Regions from separate parts of the Blautia sp. NSJ-140 genome, predicted to be linked through region 1. Evidence: riboswitches for the same ligand, from Rfam matches in the RefSeq annotation. Region 1 holds a riboswitch; the other holds the start of a gene.
The links. A riboswitch is a leader RNA that binds a small molecule or an ion and turns the genes downstream of it on or off. The one in region 1 is predicted to bind ZMP and ZTP.
Positions count from the first base shown of each region.

Region 2: another riboswitch for ZMP and ZTP. It lies ahead of MUB50_RS09660 (formate--tetrahydrofolate ligase); the one in region 1 lies ahead of MUB50_RS02845 (IMP cyclohydrolase).

Region 1 is NZ_JALIFS010000002.1:74,582-83,792, forward strand. It holds gene groES (co-chaperone GroES) at 113-397, shown strand; gene groL (chaperonin GroEL) at 445-2,064, shown strand; gene MUB50_RS02830 (DUF6106 family protein) at 2,178-2,681, shown strand; gene guaB (IMP dehydrogenase) at 2,750-4,204, shown strand; gene MUB50_RS02840 (peptidoglycan recognition protein family protein) at 4,317-5,033, shown strand; ZMP/ZTP riboswitch at 5,131-5,212, shown strand; gene MUB50_RS02845 (IMP cyclohydrolase) at 5,299-6,012, shown strand; gene MUB50_RS02850 (phosphoribosylaminoimidazolecarboxamide formyltransferase) at 6,051-7,235, shown strand; tRNA gene MUB50_RS02855 (tRNA-Gly) at 7,442-7,514, opposite strand; gene MUB50_RS02860 (lysozyme family protein) at 7,681-8,370, opposite strand; gene MUB50_RS02865 (3D domain-containing protein) at 8,533-9,211, shown strand, end outside.
Region 2 is NZ_JALIFS010000007.1:46,700-55,910, reverse strand. It holds gene MUB50_RS09700 (AraC family transcriptional regulator) at 1-663, shown strand, start outside; gene MUB50_RS09695 (sensor histidine kinase) at 675-1,841, opposite strand; gene MUB50_RS09690 (response regulator transcription factor) at 1,838-2,515, opposite strand; gene MUB50_RS09685 (TlpA family protein disulfide reductase) at 2,721-3,869, shown strand; gene MUB50_RS09680 (CD1871A family CXXC motif-containing protein) at 3,897-4,049, shown strand; gene MUB50_RS09675 (4Fe-4S binding protein) at 4,057-4,905, shown strand; gene MUB50_RS09670 (helix-turn-helix domain-containing protein) at 4,972-5,700, opposite strand; gene MUB50_RS09665 (sodium-dependent transporter) at 5,922-7,322, shown strand; ZMP/ZTP riboswitch at 7,538-7,620, shown strand; gene MUB50_RS09660 (formate--tetrahydrofolate ligase) at 7,695-9,211, shown strand, end outside.

The DNA of each region.
Region 1 (9,211 bases):
AAAAGGGTTGCGAAAATATGTGAAATTCACTAATATAGCCATAGTGATTAGCACTCGTAGAAAGTGAGTGCTAGCAGACGAAGATGGAACTTATAAAGGAGGAACATAGATCATGAAGTTAGTACCTTTAGGCGACAGAGTAGTATTAAAACAGGTTGAAGCAGAAGAAACAACAGCATCCGGGATTGTGCTTCCGGGACAGGCACAGGAGAAACCACAGCAGGCAGAGGTTATTGCAGTTGGACCTGGCGGAGTTGTAAACGGGAAAGAAGTAAAAATGGAAGTAGAAGTCGGAAATACTGTTATCTATTCCAAATATGCAGGAACAGAAGTAAAGATGGATGGAACTGATTATATTATTGTAAAGCAGGAAGATATCCTGGCAATCATTAAATAATATAAACATCTTATCGTATATCAATATAAATAGGAGGTCATTTTATCATGGCAAAAGAGATTAAATATGGCGCAGAAGCAAGAGCAGCACTTGAAGCTGGTGTAAATAAACTTGCAGATACAGTAAGAGTGACACTTGGACCGAAAGGAAGGAATGTAGTCCTTGACAAATCTTTCGGTGCTCCGCTTATCACAAACGATGGTGTTTCCATTGCAAAAGAGATTGAGCTTGAGGACGGATTTGAGAATATGGGTGCCCAGATCATCAAAGAAGTTGCATCCAAGACAAATGATGTAGCTGGTGATGGTACTACAACAGCAACCGTACTTGCACAGGCAATGGTACATGAGGGAATGAAGAACCTGGCTGCAGGCGCAAACCCGATTATCCTCAGAAAAGGAATGAAAAAAGCAACAGATGTTGCAGTAGAAGCAATCAAAAACATGAGCCAGGCGATCAACGGAAAAGCTCAGATTGCTAATGTAGCTGCAATCTCTGCAAGTGATGAGCAGGTTGGACAGCTTGTTGCAGACGCTATGGAGAAAGTTTCCAAAGATGGTGTTATCACTGTTGAGGAGTCCAAGACAATGCATACAGAGCTTGATCTGGTAGAAGGTATGCAGTTTGACCGTGGATATATTTCCGCATACATGTCAACAGATATGGAGAAGATGGAGGCAACTCTTGATGATCCGTACATCCTGATCACAGATAAGAAGATCAGCAATATTCAGGAGATCCTTCCGCTTCTTGAGCAGGTCGTTCAGGCAGGTGCAAAACTTCTCATCATCGCTGAGGATGTTGAGGGTGAGGCTCTTACAACCCTGATCGTTAACAAACTGAGAGGAACATTCCAGGTAGTAGCTGTTAAAGCTCCTGGTTATGGCGACAGAAGAAAAGAGATGCTTCAGGATATCGCAATCCTGACAGGCGGACAGGTAATCTCCGACGAGCTTGGCCTTGACCTGAAAGAAGCTAAGATGGAGCAGCTTGGACGTGCAAAATCTGTTAAAGTTGCAAAAGAGAACACCGTTATCGTTGACGGTCTTGGAGATAAAGAAGACATCGCAAAACGTGTTGCTCAGATCCGTGCACAGATCGAGGAGACAAAATCTGAGTTTGATAAAGAGAAACTTCAGGAGAGACTTGCAAAACTGGCTGGCGGCGTAGCTGTTATCCGTGTAGGTGCTGCTACTGAGACAGAGATGAAGGAAGCAAAACTTCGTCTGGAAGATGCTCTTGCAGCAACAAGAGCAGCTGTTGAGGAAGGTATCATCGCAGGTGGCGGATCCGCTTACATCCATGCATCCAAAGAAGTTGCAAAACTTGTTGCAACACTTGAGGGAGACGAGAAGACAGGTGCAGCTGTGATCATGAAAGCTCTTGAGGCTCCGCTGTTCCACATTGCCGCAAATGCAGGACTGGAAGGCTCTGTTATCATCAACAAAGTAAGAGAGTCTGAGGTTGGAACTGGTTTCGATGCTCTGAATGAGAAATATGTAAATATGGTTGAGAACGGAATTCTTGACCCGGCTAAAGTTACAAGAAGTGCTCTGCAGAACGCAACAAGCGTTGCATCTACACTCCTTACAACAGAAGCTGTAGTTTCCACGATCAAGGAAGATACTCCTGCTCCGGCACCAAACCCGGGAATGGGAATGATGTAATTTCAATCAGGCAGGTAAATAATTTACAAAATGAGAGGGCCTGCGTCATGGACGCGGCTCTCTTTTTGTGTTATAATCAAAAGAAATCAGTAAATTACGAAAGGAAGAAGCAAATGAGTGACTTATATTCAGAACTTCTGGTAAAGAAGAAACAGACAGGGAAGGATCTTGTTGTAAAATACGGTCTTATTGCACTGACCGTGATCATGGTTCTGGGAGGTCTGGTGCTGAATGCACTTCTTCTGGTTCCGGCTATCGCTCTTGGTGTTGCATGTTATTTTGTAATTCCGAAAACAGACCTGGAATATGAATATCTGTTTGTTAACGGGGAACTGGATATTGATATGATCATGTCCAAGTCAAAGAGAAAAAGAGTAAAATCACTCCAGCTTGCGGAGGCTGATCTTGTGGCACCTCTGAAATCCCACAGAATGGATTATTACAACGGAAATCAGAAGATGAAAACCATAGACTTTTCCTCAGGTATTGAGGATCATAAGCGCTATGCCATGATCGTAAGAGACAGCGGAGAAACCTGCAAGGTGATCCTGGAGCTGGATGATGAACTTGCCAATACTATGAAAAATTCTGCACCGAGTAAAGTTTTTTTGGATTGACATGAATCTTGTTTTTTGTTACACTAGTTCACAAATTTAAAATATCTTACACAAAGGGAGGAAATGCAATGGGTACTATTATTGGTGAAGGCATTACGTTTGATGACGTCCTGCTGGTTCCGGCTTATTCTAAAGTAATTCCGAATCAGGTTGATGTTTCAACGTATTTAACCAAGAAAGTAAAGCTGAATATCCCCATGATGAGTGCGGGAATGGACACAGTTACAGAGCACAGAATGGCAATTGCTATGGCCAGACAGGGTGGTATCGGTATCATTCACAAGAATATGTCCATTGAGGCACAGGCAGAAGAGGTTGACAAAGTTAAACGTTCTGAGAACGGTGTTATCACCGATCCGTTTTATCTTTCAGCAGAGCATACACTGAAGGATGCCAATGATCTGATGGCGAAATACCGTATTTCCGGTGTTCCGATCACAGAAGGCAGAAAACTGGTAGGTATTATCACAAACCGTGATCTTAAATTTGAGACAGATTTCAGCAGAAAGATCAAGGAGTGCATGACTTCAGAAGGACTGATCACAGCTAAGGAAGGAATCACACTTGAGGATGCCAAGAAGATCCTTGCGAAATCCCGTAAGGAGAAATTACCCATTGTAGATGATGACTTTAATTTAAAAGGACTCATTACCATCAAGGATATCGAGAAACAGATTAAGTATCCGCTTGCAGCCAAGGATGCACAGGGAAGACTTCTCTGTGGTGCTGCGGTTGGTATCACAGCAAATGTGCTTGCACGTGTTGATGCGCTTGTGAAGGCTAATGTAGATGTGATCGTAATTGATTCTGCACATGGTCATTCAGAAAACATTTTAAAAGCAGTCCGCGAGATCAAGACAGTATATCCGGAACTTCAGGTAATCGCAGGTAATGTTGCAACAGGCGAAGCTACCAAGGCTCTGATCGAGGCCGGAGTAGATGCAGTCAAAGTTGGTATCGGACCGGGATCTATCTGTACAACACGTGTTGTTGCAGGTATTGGTGTTCCGCAGGTTACTGCAGTTATGGATTGTTATGAAGTGGCTAACAGCTACGGAATCCCGATCATTGCAGACGGCGGTATCAAATATTCCGGAGATATCACCAAGGCCATCGCAGCAGGTGCCAATGTCTGCATGATGGGAAGTATGTTCGCAGGATGCGATGAGAGCCCGGGAACATTCGAGCTTTACCAGGGAAGAAAATATAAAGTATATCGTGGAATGGGATCTATCGCAGCTATGGAGAATGGCAGCAAAGACCGTTATTTCCAGGAGAATGCCAAGAAGCTTGTGCCGGAGGGTGTTGAGGGTCGTGTTGCGTATAAAGGACACGTTGAGGATACCGTATTCCAGCTGATCGGTGGTTTAAGATCCGGTATGGGTTACTGTGGAGCAGAGAATATTGAGAAGCTTAAGACAACAGGCAGATTCATCAAGATTTCAGCTGCATCTCTTAAAGAGTCACATCCACATGACATCCACATCACAAAAGAGGCTCCAAACTACAGTGTAGATGAATAATAAAGGAAAAAAAGGTAAGACCGGTAAAAAGTCACCCAGGCCGTCCCGTAGCGGGCGGCCTGTTTCCGTAAAGAAAACTTCCTCCGAGTCTTCCAGAAGAAAAAAGAAGTCTTTGAGAAAAAAGAATCCGATCAAGATCCTGCAAAGGGTTGTGCTGATATTTATCATTGTGATCGTTGCTTTTGCTGCGTGTGTGTTAGGATACGCATTTTTGGAGATGCGCATGGAACAGAGTGAAACTCAGTCCGGACAGGAAGAAATATCCGGGAATGCCAGCGGAAATGGCGGGCCGGAACAATGGCAGGCAGAAGGAGCGCCTTTTATTGATGTGGAGCTTCTGACACCGAATTCCTATTCCAGACCACAGATTTCTATCGAACAGGTAAATTATATAGCCATTCATTATACGGCCAATCCGGGATCTACTGCCGTATCCAACCGGAATTATTTTGAAAATCTTGCGACAACACAGGACAACAAAGTCAGCAGTCATTTTGTGATAGGGTTGGAGGGAGAAGTGGTACAATGTATTCCTACCTCGGAAATATCCTATGCCACAAATTCCAGAAATGTAGATACCATATCCATTGAATGCTGCCATCCGGATGAAACAGGGCAGTTTAATACAGCAACCTATGATTCGACGGTAAAGCTGACAGCGTGGCTTTGTACACGCTTTGGGCTGACTTCGGATCAGGTGATCCGTCATTATGATGTTACAGGTAAAGACTGTCCGAAGTATTACGTGGAGAATCTCGATGCATGGATCCAGATGAAATCAGACATTGCCGCACAGATCCAGACAGATTATGCATTACAGGGGAAATAAAGTGTTATTGTTTATTTTGTGAGCAACAAGAAGTCTGGAAAAATAATTTCTGAAAATAGGGGCTTGAAAATTAAGAAGAAGTATTGTAGTATAACAGCAGAAGCTGCATGACTGGCGGAAAGTAGGATCACCTACAGGGAGTGCAGTGAAGTGAGAAGCCGACCGCCTGGGCAGCCTGATAAGGGGTGTCCAGGCGGTTTTTTGTTACCGTTCATATCCTGGGATAAGCCCTGGGCCTTACATTAGACAAGGAGGACTGTGAAAAATGACGACATTTTCACTTGAAAAAGAACTGAAAGAAAATTCCTATCCGGGAAGAGGAATTGTGATCGGACGTTCCGCTGACGGGAAACATGCAGTTACTGCATATTTTATTATGGGAAGAAGCGAGAACAGCAGAAACCGTATTTTTGTTGAGGATGGGGAAGGAATCCGTACACAGGCTTTTGATCCATCCAAGCTTACAGACCCGAGCCTGATCATCTATGCACCGGTACGTGTCCTTGGAAATAAGACCATTGTAACAAATGGTGATCAGACAGATACGATCTATGAGGGAATGGACAGACAGCTTACCTTTGAACAGTCTCTCCGCAGCAGAGAGTTTGAGCCGGATGCGCCGAACTATACACCTCGTATTTCAGGCGTTCTTCATGTTGAAAACGGTAAATTCAATTATGCGATGTCTATTTTAAAGAGCAATAACGGAAATCCGGATTCCTGTCTTCGTTATACATTCGCCTATGAGAATGCGGCAGCAGGACAGGGACGTTTTATCCATACTTATAAATGTGATGGAAATCCACTTCCAAGTTTCGAGGGAGAGCCGAAGCTGGTAGAGATCCCAAGCGATATTGATGAATTTGCGGATCTCCTCTGGAAGAGCCTGAACCAGGATAATAAAGTTTCTCTCTTTGTTCGTTTTATTGACATTGAGACAGGAAAATATGAATCCAGGATTGTAAACAAGAATAAATAAGAAAATAGGGATATCACAGAGAACGGAGGAGCTTTTTCATGAAAGAATTACAGTTAAAATATGGATGTAACCCAAATCAGAAACCATCAAAGATCTATATGGCAGATGGAAGTGAGCTTCCGATCCAGGTACTCTCCGGAAGACCAGGATACATCAACTTCCTGGATGCTTTTAATGGCTGGCAGCTGGTACGTGACCTTAAGAAAGCAACCGGACTTCCGGCAGCAACTTCATTTAAGCATGTATCTCCGGCAGGTGCTTCCATCGGACTCCCACTGAATGAGACACTGGCAAAGATCTATTGGGTAGACGATATGGACTGGAAGAATTTTTCTCCGCTTGCATGTGCATATGCAAGAGCAAGAGGTGCAGATCGTATGTCATCATTTGGTGATTTCATTTCTCTTTCTGATATCTGCGACAAAGATACCGCAATGCTCATCAAGAGAGAAGTTTCTGATGGTGTGATCGCACCTGGATATACAGAGGAGGCTCTTGAAATTCTGAAGCAGAAGAAAAAAGGCAATTACAATGTGATCCAGATTGATGAAAACTATGTTCCGGAACCTTTGGAGCACAAACAGGTATTTGGAGTTACTTTTGAGCAGGGCCGCCAGGAGCTGGCAATTGATGATGCGCTGATCTCCAATATTGTAACAGAGAATAAAGAGCTTACGGAAGAAGCCAAGAGAGATATGAAGGTTTCTTTGATCATCCTGAAATATACACAGTCCAATTCCGTATGCTTTGTTAAGGACGGACAGGCTATCGGCGTTGGTGCAGGACAGCAGTCCCGTGTACACTGTACACGCCTTGCAGGCCAGAAAGCAGATAACTGGTATCTCCGTCAGTGCCCGAAGGTACTGGAGCTTCCGTTTAAAGACACGATCACACGTGCGGAGAGAGATAATGCCATTGATGTTTACATTGGTGAGGAATATATGGATGTCCTTGCAGATGGTGCGTGGGAAAAGACATTCACAGAGAAGCCGGAAGTGTTCACAAAAGAAGAGAAGAGAGCATGGCTGGATGGTCTTACCGGCGTGACCCTGGGATCCGATGCATTCTTCCCGTTCAGTGATAATATTGAGCGCGCATATAAGAGCGGTGTAAAATATATTGCAGAGCCGGGCGGATCTGTCCGTGATGACGCAGTTATCGATACATGTAATAAGTATGGAATGGTGATGGCATTTACTGGAATCCGCCTTTTCCACCACTAAAAGATATATATCGTGACCATGATAAGCGGCTGAAATAAAAGATAAAAAATATAAAGTCCCGAATCTGAATTTCTGGAAAAAAGAAATCAGATTCGGGACTTTTTGATTGAAGAAGGATAGTTTTCAACAGGCTGTGAATATCCATATGATTGAAAGCGGGTATAAATCAGCAAAAAAAAGAACTCTGAAAAATCAGAGTTCTAAAGAGCGATAGACGGGGCTCGAACCCGCGGTCTCGACCTTGGCAAGGTCGCGCGTTACCAACTACGCCACTATCGCATATGCCTTATCGCTTCAAGCATTTCCCTCAGCGACAAGACATATATTAGCATAGATTTTATATTCTGTCAAATGTTTTTTGGAATTTTTTTGAAATTATATACAACATATAAAGTTTATTCCAGACATCTGAAATAGACCTTGTATATGACAATATTTCGGTGGCTTATGAGTTATTGTCTAAGTGGTAATAGCGCAAAACATGATCCGGATAGTATTGGTCACCATAGTCCCATGGACCTGCAGGATCGTGAAGGGGATCATCTTCATCACGTTGTGTGTTGCCGCTTGCCATCTGGGCAAAGGCCTGGGCACTTTGGGCCGTCCACACAGTCTGATCGTTCTCCTCCAGATAAGCAAAATAGGAATCGGCTCCGAAATTGTATGCCTGCAGAGCCAGACGGATTTTGGAAAGATCAGTCGGACCGGTACAGCCGGCTTTATCCAGAGCATATTTCAGTTCCTGGATGCCACAGGAAATAGAGTAAGAAGGATCTGTGATACCATTGGGCTGCTGAGGATATCTGGCATTGTAGGCTCCTTCTGAGGACTGCATGGGATCGGTACCCTGCCCGGAGCTTTCCTGCATCATCACAGCCAGGAGAAGGTCTACATAGTCGGACATATCATATTGTGCTGCTTCGCTGGAAACCTCATCGCGATAAGCTTCACAGGCTGCATTGATCTGAGGGGTTTCCTCCTGCCTGCCGGAAAATCTGGGAAAACGCAGAAGGATACAGACCACGATCAGCAGAAAAAGACATGTCAGAAAGATCTTTTGCCTGCGTACCTGCTGTACACGGAGTCTGTGGCGTTGTTTTTTAGTAAGGGTTGGTTTCTTGTGTTTTGTATTCATATATGTATTGTATCCGTTACGGATAGATTTGACCAGTTAAAAAATATGATCTTTTTGTTAAAAATTTCTGAAGACTGTCCTGTGAAATTGCAAAATATGATCTGATATGCTATGATAGTCGGGACAAACCGTAGAATGCCGGAAAAAAGGAGGCAAGATTTCATGCGAAAAAAGCTTCTGGCAGTTATTTTATGTGCTTCTATGCTTTTCCCTGCATCAGTATCTGCAGAGGTACTGGGATATGAAGCAACATTGGATACATATACACAGGAGAAAAAAACACCTCAGCAGTTTCAGATTGATGATGGGGCGGGAAATACAGTAAATGTTTTGGCGAAGAATGATACGCTTTATGTTACAGCGAAAAATACGTTAATCCGGTCCAATCCGGGAGACAGTGGTACAGAGCTGCGTTCTGTGATCCTGGGAACGAAGCTTGAAAGAGTTGCAGTCTGTGACAATGGCTGGAGCAAGGTGACCTTCCAAAAGAAAGGTGCGGACAAGATCATCGGTTATGTTTCGGACAGCGTGCTCAGTGATACAGAGATCGTAAATAAATTTACGGATACAGTTACAGCGGCACAGGACAGTGATATCCTGGATTATCCCGGCAAGAAAGACGGAGAGGTTGTAGGAGAGGTCCTTCAGGATGATGAGTTGAAAAGAACAGGTACGGTAGATGCTATCTGGAGCAGGATCGTTTACACAGATGACAGTGGTTCAGATCACGTCGGATATATTCCGACCAGCTGTCTGGAAGGTTATCAGGCTACGGAAGTGGCCAAGGCAGAGCAGGAAAAGAACACAAAAGCAGGATCCCTTACCAAGAGTTCCGGAGAAG
Region 2 (9,211 bases), on a different contig from region 1:
GGAAAATACATAGCTTCCCTGCAGAACCCCTGGAAATATGCCTGGATCGGATTTTATGCAGATAACGGAAATAAATTTATTGATCTTCTATTTGGAAAAAACGAGATCCTGGATCTGGCGCTTTCGGCTAAAGAACTGGAAAAAGAAATCTTGTCGATTTTGTCAGTTATGGATAAAAGACTTCAGGATGTGGCCATTTATCAGGAAGAAGATTTTCCGGGAGAGCAGTTTTTCTCCATACGGAATTTTTCCGCATCCCTGGAGGCAAACAGCAGAATGCTGCATCTTTTTGCCAGGCTCCTTGAAACACAGGGCGATATAAAAAAGCTGACAAAAGAAGAAAAAAATCTGGCCAAGGATGCCAAAAACTATATGGACCGCATGTACAGCCGGGATATCCGGATCCAGGATGTGGCAGGAATCCTCCATGTACATCCAAACTATCTCAGCACATTGTTCCGCCGGGAATACGACCAGTCACCCCGGGAATATCTCCGTAAAGTAAGGATGAATCAGGCAAAGATCCTGCTGACCACCACAGAATATTCCATATCCGATATTTCATCAGATGTTGGATATACGAATCCTTTTCAGTTTTCGAAAGTATTCAAAAGCTGCTATGGAATTTCACCTACAGAGTATCGGAATATGAGACAAGTGTAATACAAACATGTTCAGACTGGCAGCATGATTGCGATTACGCTGCCTTTTTTGCTGCTTTCCAGTACTTTTACCTGTCCGTTATGCTGTCTGACAATTTCACTGACAAGTGCAAGTCCCAGGCCGGCACCTCCCATAGCACGGCTTCTTGATTTGTCCACACGGAAGAACGGGGTGAAGATTTTTTCCTGATATTCGGGAGGAATGCCGATTCCGGTATCAGAGACTTCAAGAAAGACGTAATTGACAGATGTGGATGTATCTGTTATTTCTTCGGAAAGATGGATATTTACGGTTACTTTTCCACCGGAGTGATTGTATTTGATCGCATTTTCCACAAGATTGTACACAGCGCGATACAGCAGCAGGTAGCTTCCGGTAATGATGCAGTCCCCCTCCTGCTGGATCAGTTCAATATCCTTCTGTTCCGCTACGGAAGCCAGGTCGCAGAACACCTCATCAGTCAGTGCTGCCAGAGAGATTCTTTCGGAACGTTCAACAGTCTGTACACCGGTCATATCTAGGAGGATTTCAGCCAGATGGGAAAGTCGCCCGGTCTGTTCCTGGAGCATGGCAAAAATCTCCTGATAATCTTTTAAAGCAGGTGCTTCCCTGCGGGCAAAAACCTCCAGATTTGTCTGGATAACGGCAAGAGGAGTCCTCAGCTCATGGGCTGCATTGGCAGAAAATTGCTTCTGGGCAGTAAAAGCTTCATCCAGGCGTGCGAGCATTTTGTTAAATGAAATTGTCAGGCGGGAAATCTCGTCATTGGTAGCAGGAACTTCAAGAGTCTTCGAAAGGTTCTGGGCCTCTATTTTGTTCACCTCCTGGCTGAGCCTGCGAAGAGGAAGTAATGCCTGACGGCTGATAAAATATGTGCAGATACTGCTGAGAAGGATGATGATTCCTGTTACCATGAGTCCTTTGGTGAGAAAAAGCTTTTTTGTTAGCTGCAGCTGATTGGAAAGCTCCGGAAATAAGACGGAGGGATTCATATTAAAGGTGATGGGAGCAGAATCAGTGTTATCAATCCGTATCATGTAATCTCCCAGATCCTCCATTCCGGCAACTGCGGACTGGCTAATAAAAAAATACATCAGAATGCAGGTGACTGTCATAAGCAGCGCAGTGATCAGTGTCAGACGCCATTGAAGAGAAAGCTTTCCGGTTATTTTTTTCATTGCATATCCTCCGTTAAAATGTAACCCTGGCCGATCTTATTCTGTATTGGATCAAAGCCGAGAGCAGTGCGCAGTTTTTTTCGAAGAGAAGAAATGTGGACACGAATGGAATTGCTGAGACTGTTGACGCTTCCGTCCCAGATATGCTCGATCATTTCTTCCGGGCTTATGATACGGTTCTGATGAAGAAGGAAATATTCCAGAAGAGAACTTTCCTTTCGGGTCAGAGAAAGGGGGAGTCCATCGATACTGGCCTTTCTTGTACGGGTATCAAAGCTGATACGTCCGCATTGCAGACACACATCCTGCTGGATGAATTTTCTTCGTGTCAGACTTCGGATCCGTGCCTCCAGCTCTTCAAAATGAAAAGGCTTTGTGAGATAGTCATTGGCACCGAGATCAAGCCCTTCAACCTTGTCCTGGATCTGTCCTCTGGCAGAGAGGATCAAAACGGGAGTGGAAGTATCGGATTCCCGAAACTGGCGCAGGATTTCCAGACCATCAACGCCTGGAAGATTCAGATCAAGAAGGATGAGATCATAATTTTCCACAAGACATAATTCCAGTCCTTCATCCCCGTCAAAACATGTGTCCGCTTCATAGCCATCCATACGAAGTCCCTCCGCAATAGACTGGCAGAGCTGCTGTTCATCTTCGATTATCAATATATGCATAATAAATCCTCCAAAAAAACAGTTGATTTTGCTTTGTTATCTATAATATCATGTATAGCATAAAATTCCTGTAAATTTTTTTGTTTCTTAACAGAGATTTTATACAGGGGATGATATAGTAAGGCTACAGAGAACAAAATTTATATATAAAATATATGCTGGTTCCGGATATGGGCCGGTGATATCAGAAGGGAGAATATAAACAATGAAATTAAGAACACAGAAAATAACAGCACTTATGGCAGCTGCGGTATTAGGAATATCTGCATTTGGAAGCGTGCCGGTAACAGCGGCGGAAAGCACGGAAACAGCAGATCCCGGAGCGGCAATGATGATGGATGGAGAGGCAGTTTCATCAGATCTGGTAGCAGGTACATTTAAGCCTTCCGACGTAACCTGCAAGGCACAGGATTCTTATGAATATCCGTTTCTGGGACTGAAGCTTTCACTTTCGAAGGAGCTGTTAAAGCAGATCAAGGACCAGAGCATTGCAATGCTTACCACGGAAGATTTTGAGAATCAGACCAATGCAGTGACATATGCCTACGTAAGCTGGAGCAAAATGACAGAGGAACAGAAAAATGCCGAAATACAGAAGATGGGAACAGGATATGACGACTGGGTGGCAGGTCTGGACAGAATCGGTACAATTGGCGTTTATGACGAAGCTTCACAGAAAAAGCTGGATGAGATCACCGGCTGTACAGAGCATAAAGAGCTTGGAAGCAGCAGTGACGGGAAATACAAATATTATCTGAGCACCAACAAAGATGCAGATGAAAAGCTGACAAAGGAGCTGGAAAAGATCAAAACCGATATTACGGAAATGACACCGTATCAGAATATTTCCGTGTTTGATCAGCCACAGGATACCAGCAGCAACCCGGAGGATGTAAAATCTGTAGGAAAATTTGAAACAACAGGAATAGATGGAAAAACATATACAGAAAAAGTGTTCAGTGACTATGACCTGACGCTGGTAAATGTTTTTACAACCTGGTGCTCACCATGTGTAAAAGAGATTCCGGAACTTCAGGAGCTCTATAAAGAAATGAAAGATAAAGGCGTTGGAGTAGCAGGCGTAGTGCTTGATACTACAGATGAAAAGGGAAATCAGGATGAGGAAGCTGTAAAGAAAGCAGGCATTCTTCAGGAAAAAACAAAAGCAGAATATCCGTTCCTGACACCGGATGCAACTATGATGAACGGTCGTCTGCAGGGGATTTCCGCATTTCCTGAAACATTTTTTGTTGACAAAGATGGAAACATTGTAGGCGACACCTATACAGGAAGCCATACACTGGACGAATGGAAGGAAATCGTGGAAAAAGAGCTTAAAAACGTTTCAAAGTAAAACATGATCATTATGGAGAGTGGAAAAATGATTCGGAAAATAACAGAATCCAGGTGGATCGGACCAGCTCTGGCGTTTTTGGGGATTTTACTGATGATACTGGGAATCTGCAGGGGCGAGGTATCTGTAGTTTTTACAAAAGCGATCAACATCTGTATGGAGTGTATAGGCATTGGATAATAAGAAGATGAAAATAAATGAATGGCCGCGGCATGGGATTCAGGCATTGTGGGCGGCCCTTACAAATAGTCACATATCAGGGTTTATAACTGGCAAGATCTACACCGGAAAACTGAAAAATGTATGTGTTCCGGGGCTGAACTGCTATTCCTGCCCCGGGGCAAGAGGGGCCTGCCCCATTGGTTCTCTTCAGGCTGTGATCGGAAGCTGGAACTTCAAAATGGCATATTATGTAGCTGGATTTCTGATCTTTGTAGGAGCGTTGCTTGGAAGACTGGTGTGCGGATTTCTCTGCCCCTTTGGACTGATCCAGGATCTGTTGAACAAGATTCCTTTTCCAAAGAAGATCCGGACATTTCGTGGAGATAAGCTTCTGCGAAAACTGAAATATGTGATCTTTCTTGTATTTGTGATCATACTTCCCATGTTTGTAGTAGATATCATGGGGCAGGGAGCACCATATTTCTGCAAGCTGATCTGTCCGGCAGGAACGCTGGAGGGAGGTATCCCGCTGGTGCTGCTGAACAAATCCATGCGAAGTGCAGTAGGCTGGCTGTACATGTGGAAAAATACGATCCTGGTGATCACCATTATCTTATCAATTATGATATACCGGCCATTCTGTAAGTATATCTGTCCGCTGGGAGCTTTTTATTCGGTATTTAATAAAGTTTCCGTTTTTCGTTACAGAGTAGATAAAGAAAAATGTGTTCACTGTGGAAAATGCAGAAATATCTGCCAGATGGAGGTCGATCCGACTGAGGATCCCAACAGTACAGAGTGCATCCGATGTGGAAGATGTAAAAAGATATGTCCGACACAGGCAATCCGGTGTGGGTTTGCAGGAAAATCCTGATACAGAAAAATACGAAAACGGTACAGCTTATAAAATATAAGATGTACCGTTTTTTGAGACAGTAAACTACTTTTCCATATTATCTATCAGTAACATATTCAGCTGTTCCCAGCGCTTCAGATCTTTTTTTGTAAAAAGAAGCTGGTGGCGGAAAGCTTCGGTAAGCTCCTGCGGTTTTAAAGTGATCACACATTTGAATGCGCAGGGCATCAGATCCGCACTGGAAATCCCACACAAAAGTCCTGTTGTAAAATCTCGAAGCTCCAGAGGATTAAAAATGTACAGGAGATCTTCTTCCAGTGGGTTATACTGATTTACAAAGGAAAAACGGATCAGCATATCACTGTAAAGAACTTTTCCGGTGTAAAAAATCTCACTGCTTCTTCCGTTGGCAGAAACAGAACAGATCGTTAAGGTTGCTTCATATTTTCCGGATTCGCCCTTTTTTTCATAAATATCGATGATGCCATCCTTTGTACGCTGATATCGTCCATCGTAAAAGTAAAAATATAGCCTCTGGGCCTGAAAAAATGGGCTTTTTTGTCCTTTTCCCGGTGCATTGGACGGTTCACTGGCTGTTTCAGGAAGACCAGTGGTAAGCTGGGACATAGATACCTGGAGAATCTGGCTGATCTCATATAAAGTTTCGATATCAACGGAGATATCTCCGTTTTCATATTTGCATATGGTAGCTCGGCTTTTATGGATGGCATCTGCCAGATCCTGCAGAGTCATCTTTCCGGCTTTTCGGTATTTTCTTATTTGTTCACCTACATAACAGGTAAAATCACTCATTTTGTTTCCTCATACTATCTATTTTTCTTATTAATTTTCATTGTATACGATTATATCGGAAAAACAGGTTCTTTGTAAAGTGGCAAGAAACTTTTTTGAAATAAAATTTCGTAAAAAGAAACTTCTGCCATTTGCACTTATCTTTATTTAGGGTAAGATATAGCTGTTAGGCTGAAGGTTTCAGACTATATCAAATATATACTTGAAGAGGGGAAATTGAAATGAAAGAAAAAGGAAGTAGCTTTTCCGGCTCAATAGGTTTTGTCCTGGCGGCAGCTGGAAGTGCAGTAGGAGTTGGAAATATCTGGAGATTCCCATATCTCTGTGCCAAAGATGGAGGAGGCCTTTTCCTGCTGGTTTATCTGGTACTGGTACTGACTTTTGGATTTGTACTGTTGACAACGGATGTAGCACTTGGGAGAAAGACAAAGAAAAATGCATTGAGAGCTTTTGAAGCACTTAATCCAAAGTGGAAATTTTTAGGACATTTAACGTTTCTGGTTCCGGCATTGATCATGACCTATTATTCTGTTATCGGTGGATGGATTGCAAAATATTTTTTTACTTATATTATTTCTGATGGGAAAGATGCGGCTTCAGATGGATACTTTACATCATTTATTACATCAGATATTGCACCCGTTGTATTTATGCTGATTTTTCTGGCCCTGACTGCCTGGATCGTATTTCGTGGTGTGGAAAAGGGAATCGAAAAATTTTCCAGGATCATTATGCCGGGGCTGATTCTTCTGATCGTGATCATTGCCATTTTTTCACTGACACTGTCTCATACTGATACGGATGGAACTGTCCGCACTGGTATGCAGGGGCTGGCTGTTTACCTCAAACCGGATTTTCATGGACTGACGGTAAAACGCTTCCTGGAGATCCTTCTGGATGCGATGAGCCAGTTATTCTTTTCCTTAAGTGTATCTATGGGAATCATGATCACTTATGGTTCTTATGTGAAAAATGAAGTTAATTTAAATAAAGCAACAAATCAGATTGAGATCTTTGATACCGGCGTTGCGTTTCTTGCAGGAATGATGATCATACCGGCTGTTTTTGTATTTCTCGGAAAGGATGGAATGGCTTCCGGCCCAAGCCTGATATTTATCTCACTGCCAAAGGTTTTTGATGCCATGGGAGTATTTGGCCGTCCGGTGGCAATTGCATTTTTCCTGATGATGGGATTTGCGGCACTGACTTCCTGCGTATCTGTCATGGAGACACTGGTTGCAAACTGCATGGAACTTTATCATAAACCACGTAAGAAAATGTGTGGTGCTGTCGGAATCTATTCTCTTGTTACAGCGGTACTGATCTGCCTTGGTTATAACAAACTATATTTTGAACTTAAGCTGCCAAATGGTTCCGTTGGACAGCTTCTGGATGTGATGGATTATATCAGCAACAGTTTTCTGATGCCGTTTATCTCACTTTTGACAAGTATTCTGATCGGATGGGTGATCGGCCCTGACTGGATCATAGGAGAAGTGGAACGAAATGGGGAACACTTCAAACGGGCAGGGTTATATCGCTTTATGATCCGTTATGTAGTGCCGGTTGTAATGCTGATATTATTCCTGGTATCTACAGGATTTGCAGATTTGATTTCATAAGTGTGGTAAGAAAACTTCTCTGTATAGATGTATGTTTATGGTGCAGAAGGTGGAGAGAAAACTAGTACAGCGAATATTAATTTTTGCTGTACTGGTACATAAAACGAAAATGATTCAGAAAATTAGATTCAGCTCACTTTAAAAGTGAAAAAAATAATTTGATAATTTCTTGACAAGTACTGATAAATGTGTTAGTATTCAGTCATCAAATTAATAAGGTCTTCGGTGACTGACGGAATTGTGGGACTAACCACAAGGGAGCCGGAGATTTGATGAGTCGACCGTCTGGGCAGTATTTGAAGAAATTCGAATACTGCTCTTTTTTATGGGATAAAAAGATCCGGACGGTTGCTGCGGAGAAAGGAGAACATTATGGGATTCAAAAGTGACATCGAAATCGCACAGGAGTGCACAATGGAGCCAATTACCAAGATTGCGGAGAAAGCAGGTATTGATGACAAGTATCTGGAGCAGTATGGTAAATATAAAGCAAAGATCGACTATAATCTTCTGAAAGAAACAGACAAAAAAGACGGAAAGCTGATCCTTGTGACAGCCATCAACCCGACACCGGCAGGTGAGGGAAAAACTACGACAACCGTAGGTCTTGCAGATGGAATGCAGAGACTTGGAAAAAATGTTATGGTAGCTCTTCGTGAGCCATCTCTGGGACCGGTATTCGGTGTCAAGGGTGGTGCTGCAGGCGGCGGCTATGCACAGGTAGTTCCGATGGAGGATATCAACCTTCATTTTACCGGTGATTTCCATGCAATCGGTGCGGCAAACAACCTTCTTGCAGCAATGATCGACAACCATATCTTCCAGGGTAATGAGCTGAATATCGACCCGAGAAAGATCACCTGGAGACGCTGCGTGGATATGAACGACCGTCAGCTTCGTAATGTAGTAGACGGACTTGGCGGAAGAACAAACGGTATGCCACGTGAGGACGGATATGACATTACCGTAGCATCTGAGATCATGGCAGTTCTCTGTCTGGCAAGTGATATCAAAGATCTGAAGGAGAGACTTTCCAGAATCATCATCGGATATACTTACGGCAAGGTTGCTGAGCAGAAACCGGTAACAGCAGGAGATCTCCACGCAGAGGGTGCTATGACAGCACTTCTGAAGGATGCCCTGAAACCAAACCTTGTTCAGACACTGGAGCATGTTCCGGCAATCGTTCATGGCGGACCATTCGCAAATATCGCTCACGGATGTAACTCCGTAACCGCTACAAAGATGGCTATGAAGCTTGCTGATTATGCGATCACAGAGGCTGGCTTCGGTGCTGACCTTGGAGCTGAGAAATTCCTGGATATCAAGTGCCGTATGGCAGGTCTTACACCAAGTGCAGTTGTTATTGTGGCAACCGTACGTGCCCTGAAATACAACGGTGGCGTTGCAAAAGCTGACCTGAACAATGAAAACCTTGAGGCTCTTGAAAAAGGTATCCCGAACCTTCTGAAGCATGTAAGCAATATCAAGAATGTATACAAACTTCCATGTGTGGTAGCTATTAACGCATTCCCGACCGATACCAAGGCAGAGCTTGATTTTGTGGAAGCAAAATGCAAGGAGCTTGGCGTAAATGTAGCACTTTCTGAGGTATGGGCAAAAGGTGGCGAAGGCGGAATCAAGCTTGCTGAGGAAGTAATCCGTCTTGTTGAAGAGCCGAATGATTTCACATATGCTTATGAACTGGAAGGCTCCATCGAGGACAAACTAAACCAGATCGTACAGAAGGTTTACGGTGGAAAGAAAGTGGTTCTTACAGCAAATGCTCAGAAGCAGGCGAAACAGCTGGAGGCACTTGGATTTGGCAACTGTCCGATCTGTGTAGCTAAGACCCAGTACAGCTTAACAGACGACCAGACAAAGCTTGG